3 regions of the Streptomyces sp. NPDC048718 genome follow, and region 3 is predicted to be linked to each of the others. Evidence: riboswitches for the same ligand, from Rfam matches in the RefSeq annotation. Region 3 holds a riboswitch; each other region holds the start of a gene.

The links. A riboswitch is a leader RNA that binds a small molecule or an ion and turns the genes downstream of it on or off. The one in region 3 is predicted to bind cyclic di-AMP.
Region 1: linked by a shared signal. The riboswitch ahead of ACGFRB_RS21210 (M23 family metallopeptidase) and the one ahead of ACGFRB_RS12990 (M23 family metallopeptidase) in region 3 are both predicted to bind cyclic di-AMP.
Region 2: linked by a shared signal. The riboswitch ahead of ACGFRB_RS22760 (peptidoglycan DD-metalloendopeptidase family protein) and the one ahead of ACGFRB_RS12990 (M23 family metallopeptidase) in region 3 are both predicted to bind cyclic di-AMP.

What each region holds. Positions count from the first base shown of each region.
Region 1 is NZ_JBICVG010000010.1:262,577-270,012, reverse strand. Features, by position in the region: gene ACGFRB_RS21220 (hypothetical protein) at 1-745, shown strand, start outside; gene ACGFRB_RS21215 (aldo/keto reductase) at 885-1,829, opposite strand; gene ACGFRB_RS21210 (M23 family metallopeptidase) at 2,009-3,247, opposite strand; cyclic di-AMP (ydaO/yuaA leader) riboswitch at 3,259-3,405, opposite strand; gene ACGFRB_RS21205 (PP2C family protein-serine/threonine phosphatase) at 3,607-4,995, opposite strand; gene ACGFRB_RS21200 (MFS transporter) at 5,081-6,451, opposite strand; gene ACGFRB_RS21195 (PLP-dependent cysteine synthase family protein) at 6,448-7,436, opposite strand, start outside.
Region 2 is NZ_JBICVG010000012.1:62,609-70,044, reverse strand. Features, by position in the region: gene ACGFRB_RS22780 (MBL fold metallo-hydrolase) at 1-289, opposite strand, end outside; gene ACGFRB_RS22775 (TetR/AcrR family transcriptional regulator) at 443-1,093, shown strand; gene ACGFRB_RS22770 (methyltransferase domain-containing protein) at 1,195-2,028, opposite strand; gene ACGFRB_RS22765 (SGNH/GDSL hydrolase family protein) at 2,192-2,959, opposite strand; gene ACGFRB_RS22760 (peptidoglycan DD-metalloendopeptidase family protein) at 3,196-4,236, opposite strand; cyclic di-AMP (ydaO/yuaA leader) riboswitch at 4,242-4,421, opposite strand; gene ACGFRB_RS22755 (tyrosine-protein phosphatase) at 4,792-5,589, shown strand; gene ACGFRB_RS22750 (DUF6126 family protein) at 5,661-5,813, opposite strand; gene ACGFRB_RS22745 (helix-turn-helix domain-containing protein) at 5,834-6,433, opposite strand; gene ACGFRB_RS22740 (aspartate aminotransferase family protein) at 6,578-7,436, opposite strand, start outside.
Region 3 is NZ_JBICVG010000006.1:34,366-41,801, reverse strand. Features, by position in the region: gene ACGFRB_RS13000 (GNAT family N-acetyltransferase) at 1-1,631, opposite strand, end outside; gene ACGFRB_RS12995 (HPr family phosphocarrier protein) at 1,845-2,126, shown strand; gene ACGFRB_RS12990 (M23 family metallopeptidase) at 2,418-3,188, opposite strand; cyclic di-AMP (ydaO/yuaA leader) riboswitch at 3,201-3,366, opposite strand; gene ACGFRB_RS12985 (M16 family metallopeptidase) at 3,656-5,023, opposite strand; gene ACGFRB_RS12980 (pitrilysin family protein) at 5,050-6,399, opposite strand; gene ACGFRB_RS12975 (DNA topoisomerase (ATP-hydrolyzing) subunit A) at 6,590-7,436, shown strand, end outside.

The sequences.
Region 1 (7,436 bases), on a different contig from region 3:
GTCCTTCGACAGCTTCGTCCACCGCATACCGAGCGCGGTGTCGTGGAACGCGGACTACCGGGCCGCCGAGCCGTGTCCCGTCACCGCCGGCGCGCGATCGGCCGCCGCCACCAACGACGCCGCCGACACCGCCGGGCCGGAAGGCTGTCTGCGGGCGGTCGCGTTCACGGTGGCCGGCATCGTGGTCGACCGGGTTCCCCGAAGCCGCCGCTACCAGGCATCGCTGAACAGTCCCGTCCTGCGGCCCACGGTGAGCTTCGCGGATCCGGGCCCTCTGCTGGAACGGCTGCGGCCGGGGGACCGGGTCGCCGGGACGCTCTGGCGCGGGAGGGTCGTGGCGCTCGCCACCGCCGAGGCCCGGCAGGCCACCCTCGACGAGCCGCGCGACGAGACCCGGACGAGTACGGGCATCGCCACCGGACTGGGCCTGCTCGCGATCCTGTCGCTGCGCTTCGGTCTGCGGTGGTTCCGCGCCCGCCCGGACCACCACCTTCCTCACCGCCCTCACCACGCCCACCCCTTCGACCACCGGCCGGCGGCCCTGGTGAGGACCGCCGTGCTCACGGGACTGGCCGTGTTCCTCGGCTGCCTCGCCCTGGGCGCCGTGGCGCAGGTGCTGGAGCTGTCGCGCTGGATCGTGCCCGCCCTCGCCGCACCGGCCACGCTGCTCCCGGTCCGGCCGGCGGGCCGGATCCGACGGGATCCGGGGCCCGGACCGGGCTCTCCCGTACCCACCGGCTGCTGAACGAGCCGAACGGGACGGCGGGACTGCGGGACCGGCCGGGGCGGGGCGGCAGGGCCCGGGCGGGCCATCGGCCCCGTACCGGAGCGGATTCAGCCCGCGTTCAGGCCCGGCCCCGCCCCCGGAACGGCTCGGACGCAGCTCAGGCGGACGCGGCCGTCAGCGTGCTCAGTTCCTCGTCCGTCAGCTTCAGTTCGGTGGACGCGAGAAGCGCCGGAAGCTGCTCGACCGTACGGGCCGAGGCGATCGGGGCGACCACGGTCGGCCGGGAGGCCAGCCAGGCCAGGGCCACGGAGGCGACCTCGGCGTCATGGGCCTCGGCGACCTTGTCGAGCGCGGTGAGCACCCGCTGTCCGCGTTCCGTCCCGAGCAGTTCGAGCGGCCGCTGGGAGCGGGCGCTGTCGACGGTGCGGCCCGGCCGGTACTTGCCGGTGAGGAAGCCCGACGCGAGCCCGAAGTACGGCACGGCCGCGAGTCCGGCGGCCTCGGCGGTGTCCTGGAGCGGTCCCTCGTAGGTGTCGCGGGAGACCAGGTTGTAGTGCGGCTGGAGGGCCACGTACCCGGTGAGGTTCTCCGCCTCGGCGAAGTCGAGGGAGGCGCGCAGCCGTTCCGCCGAGATGTTGGAGGCGGCGACGGCCCGGACCTTGCCCTCCTTCACCAGCGCGTCGAGGGCGGTGACGATGTCCTCGACCGGGACGGACTCGTCGTCGAAGTGCGTGTAGTAGAGGTCGATGTAGTCGGTGCCGAGACGGCGCAGGGACTGCTCGGCGGCGGCCTTGATCGTCTCCGGCCGGAGCCCCTTGTAGTCGGCGTGGGAACCGGCCTTGGTGGCGACGAGGATGTCGGAACGGTTGCCGCGCGAGGCCAGCCAGTGGCCGATGACGGTCTCGGACTCGCCGCCCTCGTGGCCCTCGACCCATTGCGAGTAGACGTCGGCGGTGTCGACGAAGTTGCCGCCCGCGGCGGCGTAGGCGTCGAGGACGGCGAAGGAGCCCTCCTCGTCGGCGGTCCAGCCGAAGACGTTGCCCCCGAGGGAGAGCGGGAAGACGTGCAGATCGGAAGTGCCCAGTCGGCGAAGGGAAGTCATGGGTCGATCTTCCCCCCGCGCGTCCGGGCCCGCTCCGTTTCCATGCCCGCCTCTTCGGCCCCTGTCACACCGACAGGGGCCGGGCGGCTCGGAAGGCGCACAGGGGCGTAGGCCGAAGAATCCCGAGGAATCCGGGCGGCCCGGGGAACCTCGGAGGGCCTCGGGGCGCCCCGGGGAGGTCAGACGGTCAGGCCCTTGGAGCGAAGCCAGGACGCCGGGTCCAGGCGGGAGCCGTCCCCGGTGTGGACCTCCAGGTGGAGGTGCGGGCCGGTCACGTTGCCGGTGGCGCCGACCCGGCCGATGGTCTCGCCGGTGCCGACGGACTGCCCGACGCCCGCGGTCATCGAGGACAGGTGGCAGTACCAGATCTCGGTGCCGTCCTCGAGTTCGAGGACGATGCGGTAGCCGTACGCGCCGGACCAGGCGGCCGACTTGACGGTGCCGCCGTGCACGGCCTTGACCGGCGTACCGGTGGGCGCGGCGAAGTCCAGACCGGTGTGATAGCCGGAGGACCACATCGAGCCGGGCACGCCGTAGGTGGAGGTCAGCACGTACGACGAGGTCGGCAGCGCGAAGCTGGCGGCGAGCTTGGCCAGGCGCTCGGCCTCCGCCTTCGCCGCGGCCTTCGCCTTGGCTTCCGCCTCGGCCTTCTTCTTAGCCTCGGCGGCGGCCTTCTCGGCGGCGTCGGCCTTGGCACCGGCTTCGGCGGCGGCCTTCTCCGCCGCCGCCGTCTCCGCCGCGGCCTTCTCGGCGGCGTCGGCGGCCGCGTGCTGCTGCTCGGCCTGCTGGAGGATGCGGGCGCGCAGTGCCTCGCCCGCGTCGGCCGCGGTCTGCGTCTGCGGCTGAGCACCGGCCTCGGCGCCGCCGGCGGGGGCGGCCTCGTCGGCAGGGGTGGTGTACGTGAGCGCGGTGAGCGGCTGGGTGTTGGCGTTGCCCGCGACGGCGGCGGAGTCGCCCTTCTTCGCGTCACCGTTCATCAGCCGTCCGACGCCCGGGAGTTCGGACACGTCGGGCAGCTTGACGTCCGGCAGGCCGACGTCCGGCAGGGCTATGGAGACCGGCGGCTTCTGCTGCGCGGAGGCCAGGCCGCCGGCGCCGACGGCGGCGATCACACCGACGCCGAGCACGGTGGAGGAGCGGGCAAAGTTGGAGCGCTTGGCGACGCGGTGCCGGCCGCCGGAACGGCTCTGGGCCCGCAGGGAGTCCTCGGTGGGGTTCCACTCCTCGGCCGTCCCGGTCACCCCGGCCGTGCTCTCGGTCCCGCCAGGACCGTCGTAGGCACCGTACGAGTTGTACGAGTCGTTCGGGTCGTACGCGCCATTCGGGTCGTACGCGTCGTTCAAGTCGTACGAATCATTCGGGTCGTACGGGCCATACGGGGAGAAGGGGGCTTGCGGAGTGGGGGGGTTGGACGCCACGGAGGCGCTCTCCTTTCCTTCCTTCTCGCCTACCGGGTTAGCTGACGGGTTCGGAGCAGGAAGGTCTCCTACGGGCGAGCCGCACGGGTGCGGCGGGGCCCGATTCACCCCATGTGGTGGTTCCCCGGTTCCCTGACGGGATTCGGCGCGTGCGCACGGTGCCGCCTCTTGCGACGGCTGGGACGACCGCGCTGCGTTATCGAACGTTAATAGACGCGGGTGAGGGATTCCAAGCCGTCCCCTGTGATCATTCATTGAAATGGGAGGGAATAGCCCAAGTTGAGGCCTCTTCAGAAAGGTTTCGACGAACACCTTGCATATGACGGTGCCTCAGTCGTTACCTGAGGGAGATCTCTCGACTACACCCTGTCATCACCCTGGTCGCCCTCGCCGCCCTCCGGTAGGCCGGTCCCGGGCAGACTGCCCGCCTCGCCCGCCCCGCGCACCCCATCCGCCCCATCCACCTCATTCGCCTCATGCGTCTCATGCGCCCTCGGGCCGTCCGCCGGCACCACCGGCATCGTCCGCCGCCGCTCCGGCTCCCCCACCCCGGGCCGGGCCACCGCGAGCAGCGCCATGTCGTCCGTCGTCCCGCCGCCCGTGTGCCGGCGCACGTCCGCCACCAGGGCGTCGAGGAGTTCCTCCGGCCCCGGGAAGATCCGTCCCGCGAGCCGCTTCGCCGGATCGTAGAAGACCCCGTGCGCGTCCCGCGCCTCCGACAGCCCGTCCGTGTAGAACAGCAGCGTCGCGCCCGGCGGATACGGCGTCTCGTCGGCCCGGTCCGGCCACGCGGCCACGTCCCCCAGCCCCAGTGGCAGCGCCGGCACGCTCGGCCGGAGCGGCAGCAGCGCCCCGTCGGCGTACAGCAGCAGCGGCTCGGGATGCCCCCGGTTGATCACCCGGACGAACCCGGCGCATTCCCCGGGCCCGCGCGGCCTCGCCGGGTCCGCCGGAGCCCCGGGGAACTCCGCGAGGACGGCCGTCGTGAAGCCCTCGAACGCGTCGAGGTCGTCGCGCCGTTCGCCCTCCCGGGCCAGTGCCCGTTCGAGCCGCGCCGCGACCCCCGCCAGCGTCGCCTCCTGCTCGGCCGCCTCCCGGAACGCCCCGATGACGACCGCCACCGCCTCCACCGCGTCCATCCCCTTGCCCCGTACGTCGCCGACCACCACCCGTACCCCGTGCGGGGTGCCCTGGACCGCGAACAGGTCGCCGCCGATGAACGCGCCCGCCTGCGCCGCCTCGTACCGGGCCGCGATCCGCAGCCCGCGGATCCGCTCCTCCGGCTCGGGCAGCACCGCCCGCTGCGCCGCCTCCGCGACCACCCGGGCCGAGGCCAGCCGCTCGCCGCTGCGCTGGACCACCCGGCTGATCAGCACCGCGAGCGCGGAGACCGTGGCGACGGTGAGCGTCTCCGTGATCGAGACGACGTCGTTCGTCTCCTTGTGGAAGAAGAGCAGGCCCGTACTGGCCATGACGGCGGCGAGGCCGGTCAGCAGGGTGGTACGGGTCGAGAAGAACGGGGCGGCGATCAGCGGCGCCGCGGGAAGGAGCGGCGCCGCCGTGTACATGGGCGGGGTCAGCAGGTCATATGCCACCCCGCCCGCGATCACCAGCGCCGGGAGCGCCCGCAGAAAACGCCGGACACCGCGGTACGGACCGTCGTACGAGCCGGGGTCGCCGCCGTTCCCCCGGCGCCGGCCCTCGCCCCGGTCCCGGCTTCGCCCGCGCCGCACCGCCGCTCGCGCCACCTGTGCTCCTCGTCCTCCCTGGCTCCCGGGGCTCCCCGCGCTCCTCGTGCTCCTCGTGCTCCTCGTGCTCCTCCCCAGGGTGCGGTCAGGCGGTGGCGTCCGGCGACTCCTCTTCCGCCGTACGGCGTACCGCCGGATCCGGGCCCGCGGCCGGGTCCGTGACCGCCTCCGCGTCCCTGACCTCGTCGGCGTCCGCCCCTGCCTCCACCTCCGTGGCGGCGGTCGCGGTGGTCGCGGTGGTCGCGGCGGTCAACCGTCCGCCGCGCGCGAGCGCCGCCATCGCCGCCGCGCACCCGAGGCCGACCGCGCACAGCACCAGCCAGGGCGCCGCCGACCAGCCGGTCGTGTCAAGGAGGACACCCGTCCCCAGATTCCCCAGGGTGATACCGATCCCGCAGACGGTGTTGTAGAGCCCGTAGTGGGTGGCCACCCAGCGGCCCCTGGACAGCGCGACGACGGTGTCCATCTCGTACGGGTAGAGCACGGCGTTCGCCACCGCCAGCACCGCCGCGCACAGCAGCAGCCCCACCAGGGCCCGGCCCAGCGCCGCCGGAAGGAGGAAGGCCGCCCCCATGAGGGCGAGCCCGAGCACCAGACACCGCTCGCGGGTCAGCCGCGCCGCGCACCAGGCGGTGATCCGCAGCTGCCCGGCCAGCGCCACCAGCGCCGACACCACGAACAGCGCGGTCATCGCCGCCGTCCCCCCGGCGGCGAGCGGCAGCGCCAGGTAGACCTGGAACGACAGGACGTACGAACCGGTCATGGCCAGCGAGAACAGCCAGAACGTACGGTTCGTGAGCACCGTACGGAACTGCCCCCGCGCCCCGCCGTCCCCGTCCGCCGGGGTCGCCGCCGCCTTGTGCCGTACGGGCAGATGCCGCAGCTGTACGACGGTCAGCCCGGCGAACAGGACCGCCGCCACCACGCACGTCAGCCGGAACGACACCCCGGTGAGCGCCACCCCCACCAGCGGCCCGAGCAGGATGCCCGCCTGGTAGTACGTGTTGAACAGCGCGAACGCCGCCACCCGCCGCTCCCCCGCCTCGGCCGCGAGATACGCCCGCACCGCCGGGTTGAACAGCGCGCCCGCCAGGCCCGTCGCGAGCGAGGCGGCGATCAGCGCCGGCAGCGACTGCGCGAAGGCGAGCGCGCCGAAGCCGGCCGTCCGCAGCGCGCACCCGGCGACGATCAGCGGTTTGAAGCCGAGCCGGTCGGCGAGCGCGCCGCCGGCCAGGAACATGCCCTGCTGGGAGAGGTTGCGCGCGCCGAGCACCAGGCCGACCGCCCAGGCCGCCATCCCGAGGCCGTCGGCGAGATGGGCGGCCAGGTACGGCATCAGCATGTAGAAGCCGAGATTGATGGTGAGCTGGTTGAGGAAGAGCAGCCGCACGGCCGGATCGAAGGTGCGGCTCTGCTTCCAGATCCCGCCCCGGGACGGGGCCGCCGCCGTGGTCATCGGGTCCGCTCCGTCCCGGGGCGCTCGGCGGCGCCCGGCCGCCGGACGGCGGCCGGATCCAAAACCCGCTCCTGGGCCCGCGCCCTGTCCTGGACCAGCGCCCGGTCGAGGTCCCGGCCCGGGGCCCGGCCCGGATCCCGGTCCAGGACCCGGCGGGTCCAGCCGTCGACCCGTACATCCTCGACATATGCCATCGGTTCGTCGCGTACCGGACCGTCGAGCAGCCCGTGCAGGGCGCAGTACTCGTCGTTGAAGACCGTGTCGAAGTAGCGCTGCGGTCCGTCCGGGAAGACGGCGGCGATCCGGGTGCCGCGCGGCCGGGTGCGGGCCAGCCAGCCCGCGACCAGCGCGACCGCGCCCACGCTCCAGCCGCCCGTCGCGAACTGCCGGGCCGCGAGCCGCCGCGCGGAGCGTACCGCCTCGGCCGGTGCGATCCAGTGGACCTCGTCGAAGGCGGGGTGGTCGACGTTGGCCGGGTGGATGGAGGAACCGAGGCCGCGCATCAGGCGCTCGCCGGCCGGGAGGCCGAAGACGGTGGAGTCGATGGAGTCGACGCCGACGAGTTCGAGGGCCGGGCTGGAACCGGCGCGCAGCGCGCGGGCGATCCCGGCCGAGTGGCCGCCGGTGCCGACCGCGCAGACCAGCACGTCGATCCGGTCGAGCTGCTCGGACAGTTCGGCGGCGAGTCCGGCGTACGCGCGCGGGTTGTCGGGGTTCCCGTACTGGTCGGGCCACCAGGCACCGGGCAGGGCGCGCAGCAGTTCGGCGACCTTGTCCCGGCGGGCCTGCTGCCAGCCGCCGGACGGACCGGGCTCGGCCACGACATGGACCCGCGCGCCGTGGGCGGTGAGCATCCGCTCGACGATCGGTTCGAGGCCCGGGTCGGTGACGACATGGACCGGGTGGCCGTGCAGGACTCCGGCGAGCGCGAGACCGAGGCCCAGGGTGCCGGAGGTCGACTCGACGATCGGGGCGCCGGGCCGCA
Region 2 (7,436 bases), on a different contig from region 3:
TGGCGGGGGGCCGGGCCAGATCGGCGACTGTGGTCGGATGGACGGGGATCCGGCCGGCGGGGGCACGGCGGGCGCGCGCCTCCTTCCCGAAGTAGACCTTGGCGAACTCCTTCGCCGAACCCGACGGCCTCGGCCGGTTCGGGTCGGGGTTGACGAAGACCCCGTCGGCGAAGTTCGGGGATCTGCGGATACGCGCCAGGCGCTCCCCCGTCGGGTCGGCGCCGAATGCCGCGGGCCGCAGACCGCGCGGCCGTACCCGCGGCGAGGAGTCGGAGCCAGTGCCGGTCACGGAGCCTCCTGGAGTCAAGGGTCTTCTCATTATGGGCGCCCTCGGCCGGACGCCACCCGTGATCGCCTCCGTACGGAGGGCATTCACGCGAAGCCCCGCCGACGCGCCGCACGGATGATCATGCACCGGTCAGGTCTGTGTAGGGTGCGAGGCGTGGCGAAAGTGCGGTTGAACGTGGCCGAGCGGCGGCAGGAGCTGCTGCGGGCGGCCGCCGTCCAGATTGGGGCCCGAGGCGTCACGGCGGTCCGGATCGCCGATGTCGCCGCCGAGCTCGGGGTCAGCAACGCCCTTGTCCTGTACCACTTCCCGACCAAGGAACAGCTGGTCGCCGCGGCCTTCGCGCACGCCGCCGAGGAGGACCTGGCCCGGCTGCGCACCCTGCTCGGGCGGCGCACCACGGCGGTTCGGCGGCTGCGCGCCGCGGTCCGCTGGTACACCCCGTCCGGCCGGGCCGACGGCTGGCGTCTGTGGATCGAGGGCTGGGCAGCCGGCCCGCGCGAACCGGCCCTGCGCGAGGTCGCGGGCGCGCTCGACAGGGCCTGGAAAGAGGAGCTCGCGGCGGTCATCGGGCAAGGGGTGACGGCCGGGGAATTCCCGTGCCCGGACCCGGTCGCGGCGGCCTGGCGGCTGACCGCGTTCCTCGACGGCCTGGCCGTCCAGATGACCTCGTACCCCGGAGCGCTCCCCCGCACCACCATGGTGACGTGGGCGGACGCCGCCCTGGCCCGCGAACTGGGCCTCGCCGCGCTGCCCCGGAACGGCGCGGCGGGTACGGCCACTCGCGCGGGGACGCCGGACACGTAGCCCGTGAACCCGCCCGCCGGGATCCCGCTTCGATGGCTTCGGGCAGGCCGGCGAGTCCGGGGACCGCCGGGACGAACAAGGACCGGCGGGGCGGCCCGCGCTCAGGGACGACGGCCCCAGGCGGAGATCATCGGCGAGGTCGCGAGGTCGAGACGGCCCGCCTCGACGTTCGCGAGGTGCCGCTCGATCTCGTCCTCGGTGGCCAGACCCGCCGCGAGGAGCCGGCCGCGCACGTGCCGGACCGTCGCGGCCTCCAGTACGTCGCAGGCGGGCGCCGTGATCGGGAAGTACGCGTCGGCGGCGACGTCCACAAGGCCCGCCTCGCGCAGCAGCCGGGGCAACCGGCGGCCGTACGCGAGGTCGGCGCCACGTTCGGCGAGCAGCTTCCGAAAGCCGGTGCGCAGTTTGTTGGCGAGGGCCTGCTCGGGGCCGTACTCGTCGAGACAGATCAGCGGCTGAGCCGCCGGGTCGGCATCCTCCAGGAGGAGCCACCCGCCGGGCCGCAGCGCCCCGGCCATCGCGGCGAGGGCCCGGTCCCGGTCGGTGACGTGCACCAGCACCAGCCGCGCGTGGATCAGGTCGAAGCCGTCACCGGGCGGCTCGTCCGCGCCCACGTCGTGCCGCAGCACCTCGACGCCGGACGCCGCACCGGCGGCCCAGGTGGTGTCGATGTCGGTCGCCACCACCCGGCCGTCCGGACCGACCCGGTCGGCCAGCCAGTCCACCACGGTCGTACCGCCGGCCCCGACCTCCCAGCAGCGCCGGCCCGGGGCGATCCCCAGCCGCTCGATGTGCCGGAAGGTCGACGGGTCGAACAGCGAGCCGAGTGCGTCGAAGCGGACGCCCGCCTCGGCCCGGGCGTTGTCCAGGAGGTAACCCCGCGCCTCGGCGTCACGGCCGGCGAGACCACGGGACTGCGATGCGGAAGATGTCATGAGCCGATTGTCCCGCCGGCGTGCGAAACGCCCTCGTCGCACCCCCGTCGCACCCCCGGACACGACGGCACCGGCCCCGCCCCCGCATACAGGGGGCAACGCCGGTGCGGGTGCCGGGACCGGTCCGGCGCTGATCCGGCCCCGTCCGGTCCGGTCCGATCCGCTACAGCGGCAGCAGGTCGGGGCGCTTGGCCTCGACGTTGTCGCCGGAGCTCTCACCGCGCAGTCGCCGGCCGATCCACGGGACGAGGTATTCCTTCGCCCAGTGCATGTCGTCCTTGCGGACCTCCAGGGTGCCGCGCGGCGGCAGCGGCGGCCAGGCCTGCTCCGGGTCGGCCGGCACCGGCATGCCGAGGACCTGGGCGGCGCGCAGCGCGACCCGGGTGTGCCCCTCGGGCGAGAGGTGCAGCCGGTCGTCGTCCCAGGCGCGGCGGTCCTGGACGGACCGCAGCGACCACAGGTCGAGGACCGGGCAGCCGTAGCGGTCGGCGATGGCCCGCACGTGCCCGTTGTACGTGGCGATCTTGCCGCGCAGGTGCTTGAGCAGCGGCACGTCGCGGGTGTCGAAGCCGGTCGCCACCATGATGGTGCCGACGGCGGAACTCAGGTCGGCGATGGCGCTCTCGAAGCGCTCGGCGACGTCGTCGGGGTCCGTGCCGGGGCGGATGATGTCGTTGCCGCCGGCGCAGATGGTCACCAGGTCGGGGGCGAGTTCCTTCGCCCGCGGGATCTGTTCCGCGACGATCTGGTCGAGCAGGCGCCCCCGTACGGCCAGATTCGCGTAGCGGAAGTCGTCGTGCTCCGGCAGCCGGTCGGCCAGCAGGACCGCGAAACGGTCCGCCCAGCCGACGAATGTCCCGTCGGGCCCGGGGTCTCCGACGCCCTCCGTGAAACTGTCACCGATAGCCGCGTACGACCCGATTGCGTTCATGTCTCGTGTTGTCGAATCGTCTGCCACGGGAGCACATCTTTGCCGGACGGATGTGACCTACGCGACCGTAAGGAGGGGTTGACGGCGGGTGATATATGCCACCGATAAAGATTCGACCAAATCGGAATACGCGCCCGGCCCCCGGCGCGGGTGCGCCGGGGGCCGGTTACGGGGCCTGGTTCACGGGCGGGCCTGGAGGGCCCTTCCGCCGTTTCGGGCCGGATGGGTCGGACGGGTCAGACGGCGACGCCGTGCTGCCGCAGGGCGGCCAGCGGGTCGATGTCGGAGCCGTAGTCCGGCCCGGTGCGCATCTCGAAGTGCAGGTGCGGGCCGGTCACATTGCCGGTCGCGCCGGACAGGCCGATCTGCTGCCCGCCGGTGACGGTCTGGCCGGCGGAAACGCTGATCGAGGAGAGATGGGCGTACTGCGAGTAAGTGCCGTCGGCATGCTTGATCACGACCTGGTTGCCGTAGGAGCCACCCCAGCCCGCGGAGTAGACGGTGCCGGGACCGACGGCGCGGACGGTGGTGCCGGTGGCCGCCATGAAGTCGACACCGGTGTGGTAGCCGGAGGACCACATCGAGCCGGAGGCGCGGTACGGGGTGGAGGTGCCGCCGCTGACGGGGGCGACCCAGCCGGAGGAGGCGGTCGCGCCAGAGGAGGCGGTCGTACCGGCCGGGACCGAGGCCGAGGTGCCGGTGGACACGGTGGTGGAAGCCGAGGACGAGGCCGAAGCCGAGACCGAGGGGGCCGGCGTGGACGCCTGGGTGGAGGCACCGGCGGCCGACGCGGTGACGCGCTCGGCACCACGCGAAGCGGAGGCGGAGGCGGTGGACACGCTGTCGGCGCCCCGCCCGACGCTCTGCGAGGCGGCGGCCTTCGGGGTGGTGGCCTGGCCGGTGTGCGTAGCGCCGAGGACGAGCTTCATACCCGGGAAGATCAGCGACGGGTTCTCGCCGACCACCTTGCGGTTGTCGTGGTACAGCCGGTGCCAGCCGCCGGCCAGCCGGTGCTCGGCGGCGATCTTGGACAGATGGTCGCCGGGCACCACGGTGTACGCGCTCGCGCCGCCACGGGGTGCGGTGGCCGGGGCGGATGCCGGGGTCGCGGCGGGGGCCTGCCGGGGCATCGCGGCCGGGACGGCCCGTTCGGCGGCATGGGCGCCGGTCGCGCCGATCAGCGGCAGCGCGACGACGGCTCCGCCGGCGCTCGCGGCGACTATTCCACGGCTGAACGGGCGGGCCTTGCGGCGGCGGTGCTTACCCTTCGCGGGCATGACGGCATTCCTCTCCGTCGCCTGCGAGGTGAGCTGTCGGGTTCGGACGGGAGATGTCCGGCCGCGCGTTCACGCGACTTCACCCCAAGCCGTCCTTCATGGCGCGCCTTTTTCTATTCGGGCGCCGAGGGACCGGCGTAAAACCTGGGTCCCCCGCTCCTGCCGGGTACGGGTGAGTGCGGATTCCGGGCGGCGGCAGGATTCGGCGGTCCGTCCGGATGGAACGCGACGCTAGACGAGCCGAGTCGGCGGGAACAAGCCGCCTTATCCCTTTTCCCCATGATCACGCCGCGCCGGGCCCGAATTTCGGTCACCTCGTATCGATGACGCCCCATCGATTCGCTTTCCGCCAAAGGGAATTGAAAAGGATGCTCCACCACGGTCCGTCATGTTTATGACGCTGCTCACGCCCTGACACCCATCCCCCCAGTAATCAGGGCGCGTTATACCGAATCTGCCAATTCGGGCAGATCGCCCACGGGTGCCCCGAGGGGTGCACCGTGAAGCGGGCACCGGGATGATGCCGGAAAACCGATCCCGAGAGCAGGAGCGACCGTGACGCAAGCGACGACCGAGCCCGAGCTCACCGGCGTACGCAACTTCCGCGACCTGGGCGGGCTGCCGACCGCGGACGGCCGGGCCGTCCGCACCGGGCGGCTGTTCCGCAGCGGCCATCTGGCGCACGCCACCACCGAGGACGCGGCCTTCCTCGCCACCCTGTCCCTGCATACGGTGTTCGACCTCCGCAATGACGCCGACCGGCGCCTGGAGGGGCCGGACGTGGCGCTGCCCGGGGTGACCAACGTGAACATCCCGCTCAGCGACCCCGCCGACGGCAAGGACTTCTGGAAGCTGGTGCGCTCCGGCGAACTGGCACGGCTGCGCGAGGTCCTGGGCGAAGGACAGGCGGCCGGGCGGATGACCCGCTCGTACCGGAGGATGATCGTCGAGCGGACCGCCGAGCACAGCCGGATCCTGCACACGATGGCCGGGGACAGCGTTCCGGCGCTGATGCACTGCGCGGCGGGGAAGGACCGGGCGGGGCTCGCGATCGCGATATCCCTGCTGGCGGTCGGCGTCGAGCGGGAGGCGATCGAGGCGGACTATCTGAAGTCCAACGCCCCCCACCGGCGCTACCGGATGAAGCGCGGCTCCACCGCCCCGGACGGGATGTCTCCGGAGGTGATGGAGCTGCTGGCCCCGCTCTTCGACGCGCGGGTGGAGTATCTGCGCGCCGGGTTCGAGGCGATCGAGTCGACCTGGGGGTCGGTCGACGCGTATCTCCTGACGGGCCTGGGACTGGCCCCAAAGACCCGTGAGCGGCTGCGAGAGCGGCTGCTCACGGAGGTGTAGGGGCGGGCGGGTGAGGGCCCGGGGCGGTCGGCCGGGAGCCGGCCGCCGAGACCGCTTCGCCTGCCGCCGTGTTACTGGCCGCCGCCCATCTCGAAGAGCAGGTAGAGGAAGCCGGCGAACAGGTGACCCGCGATGAGGTAGGCGAAGAGACGGAGCACGAGCCCCTTGGGGAACTTGCCGCCACCACGCTCTTCACCGGTGACCGGTACGGACTTGTCGGACATGTCGAATCCTTTCTGGGGGCTCAGCGGCTGTGCGGAGTCCCGTTGCCGAGGCACAGCTCGGCGGCGGGGCTCTGGATCAGGGTGTGGACGAACATCAGCTCGGCGCCCGCCTGGGTGGCGGCGCCGACCCGGTGCGGGGTGAGCGAGTCGTAGTGGGCGCTGTCCCCGGGGTCGAGAACGTGCACCGTGTCGCCGAGCGCGAGCCTGACCCGTCCCTCCAGGACGTGGATCCACTCCTCGCCAGGGTGCATCCGGACGATGTCGGCGCTGGTGGCGAAGGGGATGTGGACGCGCAGGCACTGCATGGCGCGTCCGGCGGCTCCGGCCTGGCGGTAGATCCAGCCGTCGGCCTCGACGGGATCGGAACGGCCGGCCCGGACGATCGGGTCGCGCTCGGGCAGCGTCTCGCCCAGCAGCTCGGAGACCGTCGTACCGTAGATACGGGAGAGGGAGAGCAGCATGGGCAGCGAGGGCTGCCGGTTGCCCGTCTCCAGCCGGGAGAGGTGAGCCGGCGAGAGCCCGGCCCGCTGGGCGGCGCCCTCCAGCGTGAGCCCCCGGCGGCGCCGCAGGGCCCGCAGCTGCGGGGCGACGTCCTGCAGGACGTCGGTAACGTGGTCCATGCCTCCATTGGGCCAGGATCGTGCCTCTGAGGCAAATTTCTTGCCTCAGAGGCAAACCCTCACAGGAGCGGCGTCTCCCCGCACCCGGCGGCTCCCCGGCGGCTCCCCGGCGGCTCTGCGGGCACGCAGCCCCCGCGGCCCGCCCTACGAGGCCGACACAGCCTGTTTGACCAGAGTCTTCCCGAAGTCCCACAGGAGCCCGGCGCCCCCGTGCGCGTCGTCCATGACCGCGGTGAAGGAGGTGACGAAGCGGTCGACGTCCTTCTCGTCGATGATCAGCGGCGGAAGCAGCTTGATCACTTCCAGATGGTCGCCGGACACCTGCGTGAGGATGCGGTGGCGCTGGAGCAGCGGCACCACGACCATCTGAGCGAAGAGCCCCTTGCGGGCCGCCTGGAGCATGGCCCAGCGGCCGCGCAGCCCGAGCGAGGTCGGGCGGCCGAACTCGATGCCGATCATCAGTCCTCGGCCGCGGATCTCCTTGAGGAGTTCGTAGCGGGGCACGAGTTCCCGCAGCCGGGAGGCGAGCAGGTCGCCGGTACGGCGGACGTGCGCGATGGTGTCCTCGGACTCCATGACGGAGAGCACGGCGAGTCCGGCGGCCATGGCCTGCGCGTTGGAGCCGAAGCTGGCCGAGTGGACGAGGACCCGGTCCATCGAGGAGTAGACCTTCTTGAAGATCCAGTCCTTGCCGATCGTGGCGCCGACGGGCACATAGCCACCCGAGAGTGCCTTGGCCACACAGATCAGGTCGGGCTCGACGCCCTCTTCGTGCTGGTGGGCGTAGAAGTCGCCGGTCCGGCCGAGACCGGTCTGCACCTCGTCGGCGATGAGCAGGGCGCCGTGCCGGTGCAGCAGTTCCTGGGCGGCGCGCAGGAAGCCGGGCGGGGCGGCGTGGACGCCCTTGCCCTGGATGGGTTCCAGGACGAAGCCGGCCACGTCGCCCTTGCGCAGCTCGCGCTCCAGGGCGTCGAGGTCGCCGAGCTCGATCGCCGTGTCGGGC
Region 3 (7,436 bases):
GTCAGGTCGAGGGGCCGCTGCGGGCGCAGGCCCTCGGTGAGGCAGGCGTCGTAGGCCAGCAGACCCAGCGACTCGGAGTTGCCGAGGATGGCGACCCGGGGACCGGCGGGCAGCGGCTGGTCGGCGAGGAGCAGACCGGTGTCGACGAGTTCGGTGATGGTGTCGACGCGGATGACTCCGGCCTGCCGCAGCAGCGCGGAGACGGTGGCGTACGGAACCCGGGTCACCGGGACCCGGTGCCCGGGCGGGGCGCTGCCGCTGTGCCGGGCCCCCTTGACCACGACCACGGGCTTGACGGCGGCGGTCCGGCGTGCGAGCCGGGTGAACTTGCGCGGGTTTCCGATCGACTCCAGGTACAGCAGGACGACATCGGTGGCGGGGTCGTCGTACCAGTGCTGGAGCAGGTCGTTGCCGGAGACGTCGGCGCGGTTCCCGGCGGAGATGAAGGAGGAGACGCCCGCGCCGTGCCGGTGCAGACCGGCGAGCAGGGCGATGCCGATGGCGCCGGACTGGGCGAAGAGCCCGATCCGGCCGGCGGCGGGCATCTGCGGGGCGAGCGAGGCGTTCAGCCGGACGGACTCGGCCGTGTTGATGATCCCGAAGGCGTTGGGGCCGATGATCCGCATGCCGTACGAACGGGCCTGGCGCACCAGGGCTCGCTGGCGTTCACGGCCCTCGGCGCCGCTCTCCGCGTATCCGGCGGACAGGACGACCAGTCCGCGGACGCCGTGCTCGCCGCAGTCGGCAACAGCGGCGGGCACCTGGTCGGCGGGAACGGTGACGACGGCGAGGTCGACCGGCTCGCCGATGTCGGCGAGCCGGCGGCAGGCCGGAGCGCCCTCCAGGGTGTGCGGCCCCTCCCCCAGGTTCTTGTTGACGGCGTGGACGGTGCCCCGGTAGCCGGCGGCGACGAGGTTGCGCAGCACGGTCCGGCCGACCCCGCCGGGCGCGCGGCCGACGCCGATCACCGCGACCGAGCCGGGGGCCAGCAGCCGCTGGACGGAGCGGGACTCGGCGCGCTGTTCGCGGGCGCGCTGCACGGCCAGGGAGCGGTCGGTCGGCTCCAGGTCGAGGTGGAGGCGGACCGAGCCGTCCTCGAAGCTGCGCTTCTGGGTGTAGCCGGCGTCCGTGAAGACCTTGATCATCTTGGTGTTCGCGGGCAGCACCTCGGCGGCGAACCGGCGGATCCCGCGCTCGCGGGCGACCGCCGCGATGTGTTCCAGGAGGGCGGAGGCGACCCCGCGGCCCTGGTGGGCGTCCTGGACGAGGAAGGCGACCTCGGCCTCGTCGGCGGGCGCCGAGGCGGGCCGCCCGTCGGGGGCGATGCGGTCGTAGCGGACGGTGGCGATGAAGTCGTCGCCCACGGTGGCGGCGAGCCCGACCCGGTCCACGAAGTCGTGGTGGGTGAACCGGTGGACGTCCTTGGCGGACAGCCGGGGGTAGGGCGCGAAGAAGCGGTAGTACTTCGACTCGTCCGACACGTGCTCGTAGAAGCCGACCAGCCGGTCGGCGTCGTCGGCGGTGATGGGGCGGATGCGCGCGGTGCCGCCGTCCCGCAGGACCACGTCCGCCTCCCAGTGGTCGGGGTAGGCGTGTTCCGGCTGTGCGGGCTGTTCCGACGCGCTCTGCATGGGGAAAGACTACGACCGGCGCGGGGCGTTGACACGAGTGGTGACTCGGGTCGCGGCGGAGCCGTGGCACCGGTCGCGCGGCGGGCGGGCGCCGGGCGCTGTGGGGAGGGCCGGACGGGGCACCCCAGGGGCCGCCCGGCGGTTCAAGGCCGGGTCTCTCGCCACCCGTGAGAGACTGGTCTAGACAACCGCTGAGAGTTGAAGGGCAACCACATGGCTGAGCGCCGCGTCAACGTCGGCTGGGCCGAGGGCCTGCACGCCCGCCCCGCCTCCATCTTCGTCCGTGCCACCACGGCCTCCGGCATCCCCGTGACGATCGCCAAGGCCGACGGCAACCCGGTCAACGCCGCGTCCATGCTCGCGGTGCTCGGCCTGGGCGCCCAGGGCGGCGAGGAGATCGTGCTCGCCTCGGACGCCGAGGGCGCCGAGATCGCGCTCGACCGCCTCGCGAAGCTGGTCGCCGAGGGCCTCGAAGAGCTGCCCGAGACCGTCTGACCCGTCCGCCGTCACCCCGCCGTCACCCGGCGACGGTTCGGCGGCGGTTCGGCTGTTCGGCGGTTCGGCTGTTCGGCGATTAAGCGACGAGAGCCGCGCCCCTCCAGCTCCTCCGGAGGGACGCGGCTCTTCGCATGTCCGCGCCCCGCGCACACCCTGGCACCGCACTCCCGGCACCGCGACCCCGCGCACACCGAAGCCCCGGCTCCTTCGAGCCGGGGCTTCGTCACGTGATGCGCCGCGCGCGATCGCGGGATGCGATCACCCACCGGGCCACCCGGGGGACGACCGTCAGACGGCCACGCCGCGGGCCCGCAGGTACGAGATCGGGTTGATGTCCGTGCCGTACTCCGCACCGGTGCGGGCCTCGAAGTGGAGGTGCGGGCCGGTGGAGTTTCCGGAGGAACCGGAGATGCCGATCAGCTCGCCCGGGGTGACCTTCTGGCCGACGTACACGCGCAGGGCGGAGAGGTGGCCGTACTGGGTGTACGTGCCGTCGTTCATCCTGATGACGATGTTGTTGCCGTACGCGCCGCCCCAGCCGGCCTCGACGACGGTGCCCGAGCCGACCGAGACGACCTTGGTGCCGTACGCGGCGTGGAAGTCGATACCGGAGTGGTGGCCGGAGGACCACAGCGCGCCGCCGGTCTGGTAGCCGGTGGAGACGTACGAGCCGGCGACAGGGAGCTGGAAGGAGGCGAGGCGCTTACGCTCGGCGTCGCGGGCGGCGCGCTCCTTGGCCTCGCGGATCTCCTTGACGCGCTGCTCGGCCTTGCGCTTCGCCTCGGCGGCGGCCTTGGCGCGGGCGGCGGCCTGGTAGGCCTGCTTCTCCTGGGCGGCGGCCTGGGCGTCGACGTGCTTGGCGAGGGACTCCTCGGTGACCACCCGGGTGAGGCCGGTGTCCTCCAGGGAGCCGTCCTCGGCGTCGGCGGCGAGCGCCGGGGAGGCCAGAGAGCCGATGACGCCGGCACCGGCGAGAGTCGCCGCGCCGGCGATGCCCGCGCCGCGGCGCGCCATCCGGCTCGGAGCACGATGCTTCCCGGTGGCACGGGTGAACGCCATGAAAAGGCTGGTCCTTTCCTTCCCTCTCGCCTACCGGGTTAGCTGACGGGTTCGGAGCAGGAAGGTCTCCTACGGGCCCCTCCGCGAGAGAGCGAAGGCGTCCGATTCACCCCAGGGGACGTGAGGGGTCCCCGGCTCCCCAGGCTCGCGCCTGACGGGGACTCGGCGATGGCTGCCCGGTGCCGCGGACGCGGCGTCGTGCAAGGGCGGACAGCCGCATCGACGCTAGGCCGATCATCTGTCCATCGCCAAACAGAGGCGCCTCATTGTTATTCATGCCACAGGGCATTCGGCCTCACAGGCCGTCAATTCGGACATAAGGAAGGACCCTGACGAACCGGGTCGTCAGGGTCCCTCTCTCAGCCGTCCACACCGTCGGCCCGGCCGAGCCCACGGGATCGGCCGGGCCGGCCGGGTCAGGTCACTCCCCGGCCGGGTCAGGTCGGTCGGGTGGGTCGGTCGGCCGCTCAGCCGGTGACGACCGTCACCTCGCCGATCCCGAGGGCCCGCACCGGCTCCTCGATCTGTGCCGCGTCACCGACGAGCACGGTGACCAGCCGGTCCACCGGGAAGGCGTTGACCACGGCGGCCGTGGCCTCGACCGTGCCGGTCTCGGCCAGGCGCGCGTACAACTGCCCCTGGTAGTCGTCCGGGAGGTGCTGCTCGACCTGGTCGGCGAGCGTGCCCGCGACGGAGGCCGCCATCTCGTACTTGAGCGGTGCCACCCCCACCAGGTTCTGCACGGCCACATCGCGCTCGGCGTCCGTCAGACCCTCGGCGGCCAGGGTGCGCAGCACCTTCCACAGGTCGTCGAGGGCCGGGCCGGTGTTCGGCGTGTCGACCGAGCCGGTGATGGCCAGCATCGAGGCACCGTGGCCCTCGGCGTCGGAACGCACCACCTGGCCGAAGGCCCGTACCCCGTAGGTGTAGCCCTTCTCCTCGCGCAGGACGCGGTCGAGCCGGGAGGTGAGGGTGCCGCCGAGGCAGTACGTACCGAGCACCTGGGCCGGCCAGACCCGGTCGTGGCGGTCGGCGCCGATACGGCCGATGAGCAGCTGCGTCTGGACGGCGCCGGGGCGGTCCACGATGACGACCCGTCCGGTGTCGTCGGCCGTGATGCCCTGCATGGGACGCGGCGCGGCGGGCGCCCCGGTCCACACGCCCAGGGTCTCGGCGAGCAGCTTGTCCAGGTCGACCCCGGTCAGGTCGCCGACGACCACGACGGTGGCGGCGGCGGGCCGCAGGTGCGCGTCGTAGAAGGCGCGCACGGCAGCGGCGTCGATCGCCTCCACCGTCTCCTCGGTGCCCTGGCGCGGCCGGGACAGGCGCGTACCGGCCGGGAACAGCTCCTTGGAGAGCTGCTTGGCCGCCCGGCGGGCCGGGTTGGCCGCCTCGTGCGGGATCTCGTCGAGCCGGTTGCGCACCAGGCGCTCGATCTCGGACTCGGCGAACGCGGGCGCGATCAGGGCCTCGGCGAGCAGGCCGAGCGCCTTGGGCAGCCGGGAGACCGGGACCTCCAGGGAGACCCGTACGCCGGGGTGGTCGGCGTGCGCGTCAAGGGTGGCGCCGCAGCGCTCCAGCTCGGCGGCGAACTCCTCGGCGGAGTGCTGGTCGGTGCCCTCGGACAGGGCCCGGGCCATGATCGTGGCCACGCCGTCCAGGCCCTCGGGCTCGGCCTCCAGCGGGGCGTCGAGGGACACCTCGACGGCCACCACCTGCTGGCCGGGGCGGTGGCAGCGCAGCACGGTCATCCCGTTGCCGAGCGTGCCGCGCTCCGGGGCCGGGAAGGCCCAGGGCTTGGCGAGGCCCGGCTGGGGCTGCGGGTGGAACGTCATGGTTGCCAAAGACGCGGCGGCCTCGGTCACTGGTCCGCTCCCTCTTCCTCGTCGCTGTCGCTGTCGTCGGCGCCGTCGGCCGTCACCGGCTCGTAGACCAGGACGGCGCGGTTGTCCGGGCGCAGCCGGGCCTGGGCGACCTCCCGGACCTCCTCGGCGGTGACGTCGAGGACCCGGTGCACGGCGGTGAGCGCGAGCTGCGGGTCGCCGAACAGCACCGCGTACCGGCACAGTTCGTCGGCACGGCCGGCGACCGTGCCGAGCCGGTCCAGCCACTCGCGCTCCAGCTGGGCCTGGGCGCGCTCCATCTCCTCGGGCGTCGGGCCCTCGGCGGCGAAGCGGGCCAGCTCCTCGTCGACGGCCTTCTCGATCGCCGGGACCTCGACACCGCCGGAGGCCTTGACGTCCAGCCAGCCGAGCGAGGGCGCGCCGGCCAGCCGCAGCAGGCCGAAGCCCGCGGCGACGGCCGTACGGTCGCGGCGGACCAGCCGGTTGTGGAGACGGGAGGACTCCCCGCCGCCCAGGATGGTCAGGGCCACGTCGGCCGCGTCGGACTCCCGCGTGCCGTCGTGGGGCAGCCGGTAGGCGGCCATCAGCGCACGCGCCGGGACCTCCTCCTCGACGACCTCGCGCAGCTGCCCGCCGATGACGTCCGGCAGCGAGCCGTCGCGGGGCGCGGGCTTGCCGTCGTGGCCGGCGATGGAGCCGAAGTACTTCTCGACCCAGGCCAGGGTCTGCTCCGGGTCGATGTCGCCGACGATGGAGAGCACCGCGTTGTTCGGCGCGTAGTACGTGCGGAAGAAGCTCCGCGCGTCCTCGAGGGTGGCCGCGTCCAGGTCGGCCATCGAGCCGATCGGGGTGTGGTGGTACGGGTGGCCCTCGGGGTACGCGAGGGCGGTCAGACGCTCGAACGCGGTGCCGTACGGCACGTTGTCGTAGCGCTGGCGGCGCTCGTTCTTGACGACGTCGCGCTGGTTCTCCATGGACTCGTCGTCCAGGGCCGCGAGCAGCGAGCCCATGCGGTCGGCCTCCAGCCAGAGCGCGAGCTCCAGCTGGTGCGCGGGCATGGTCTCGAAATAGTTGGTCCGCTCGAAGCTCGTCGTACCGTTGAGCGAGCCGCCGGCGCCCTGCACCAGTTCGAAGTGGCCGTTCCCCTTCACCTGGCCCGAGCCCTGGAACATCAGGTGCTCGAAGAGGTGGGCGAGTCCGGTGCGGCCCTCGACCTCGTGGCGCGAACCGACGTCGTACCAGAGGCAGACCGCGGCGACCGGGGTCAGGTGGTCCTCGGAGAGCACCACCCGCAGGCCGTTGGCCAGCCGGTGCTCGGTCGCAGTCAGGCCGCCGGAGCCGGCCTCGGCCTCAGCCGTGTGACCCATGGGCATGTACGTCCCTTCGATCGCGATCGGGAAAAAGTCCTGCCACTGTATGCAAGCGCGCCGCCACCTCGCGAAGTTCCCGTACCTCTCGGATGTCCCTCTTCCGGGTCGCGGTCGGCATTGTCCGTGGCACGGTCCACAATGGTCGGCGTCAGATCAGCCCAAGTTTGGTGAAGGAGCCGCAGCCGCGATGGCCCGCCGCAGCACGAAGACACCGCCGCCGGACGAAGCGTTCGAAGAGCGAATCCTCGACATCGATGTCGTCGACGAGATGCAGGGTTCCTTCCTCGAGTACGCGTACTCGGTGATCTACTCCCGTGCGCTGCCCGACGCCCGCGACGGTATGAAGCCGGTACAGCGCCGCATCGTCTACCAGATGAGCGAGATGGGCCTGCGGCCCGAGCGCGGCTTCGTGAAGTGCGCGCGCGTGGTCGGCGAAGTCATGGGCAAGCTCCACCCGCACGGCGACGCGTCGATCTACGACGCGATGGTCCGGATGGCACAGCCGTTCTCCATGCGGCTGCCCCTCGTCGACGGCCACGGCAACTTCGGCTCGCTCGGCAACGACGACCCGCCGGCCGCCATGCGGTACACCGAGTCGAAGATGGCCCCGGCCGCACTCCTGATGACGGAGTCCATCGACGAGGACACCGTCGACTTCGCCCCGAATTACGACGGCCAGGAGCAGGAGCCGGTCGCGCTGCCCGCCGCGTACCCGAACCTGCTGGTCAACGGCGCCTCGGGAATCGCGGTCGGTATGGCGACCAACATGCCCCCGCACAACCTGGGCGAGGTGATCGCGGCCGCCCGGCACCTGATCCGCCACCCGAGCGCGGACCTCGACGCGCTGATGCGCTTCGTCCCCGGCCCGGACCTGCCGACCGGCGGCCGGATCGTCGGACTCGCCGGCATCCGGGACGCCTACGAGTCGGGCCGAGGCACCTTCAAGATCCGCGCGACGACCACCATCGAGACCGTGACGGCGCGCCGCAAGGGCATCGTCGTCACCGAACTCCCCTTCACGGTCGGCCCCGAGA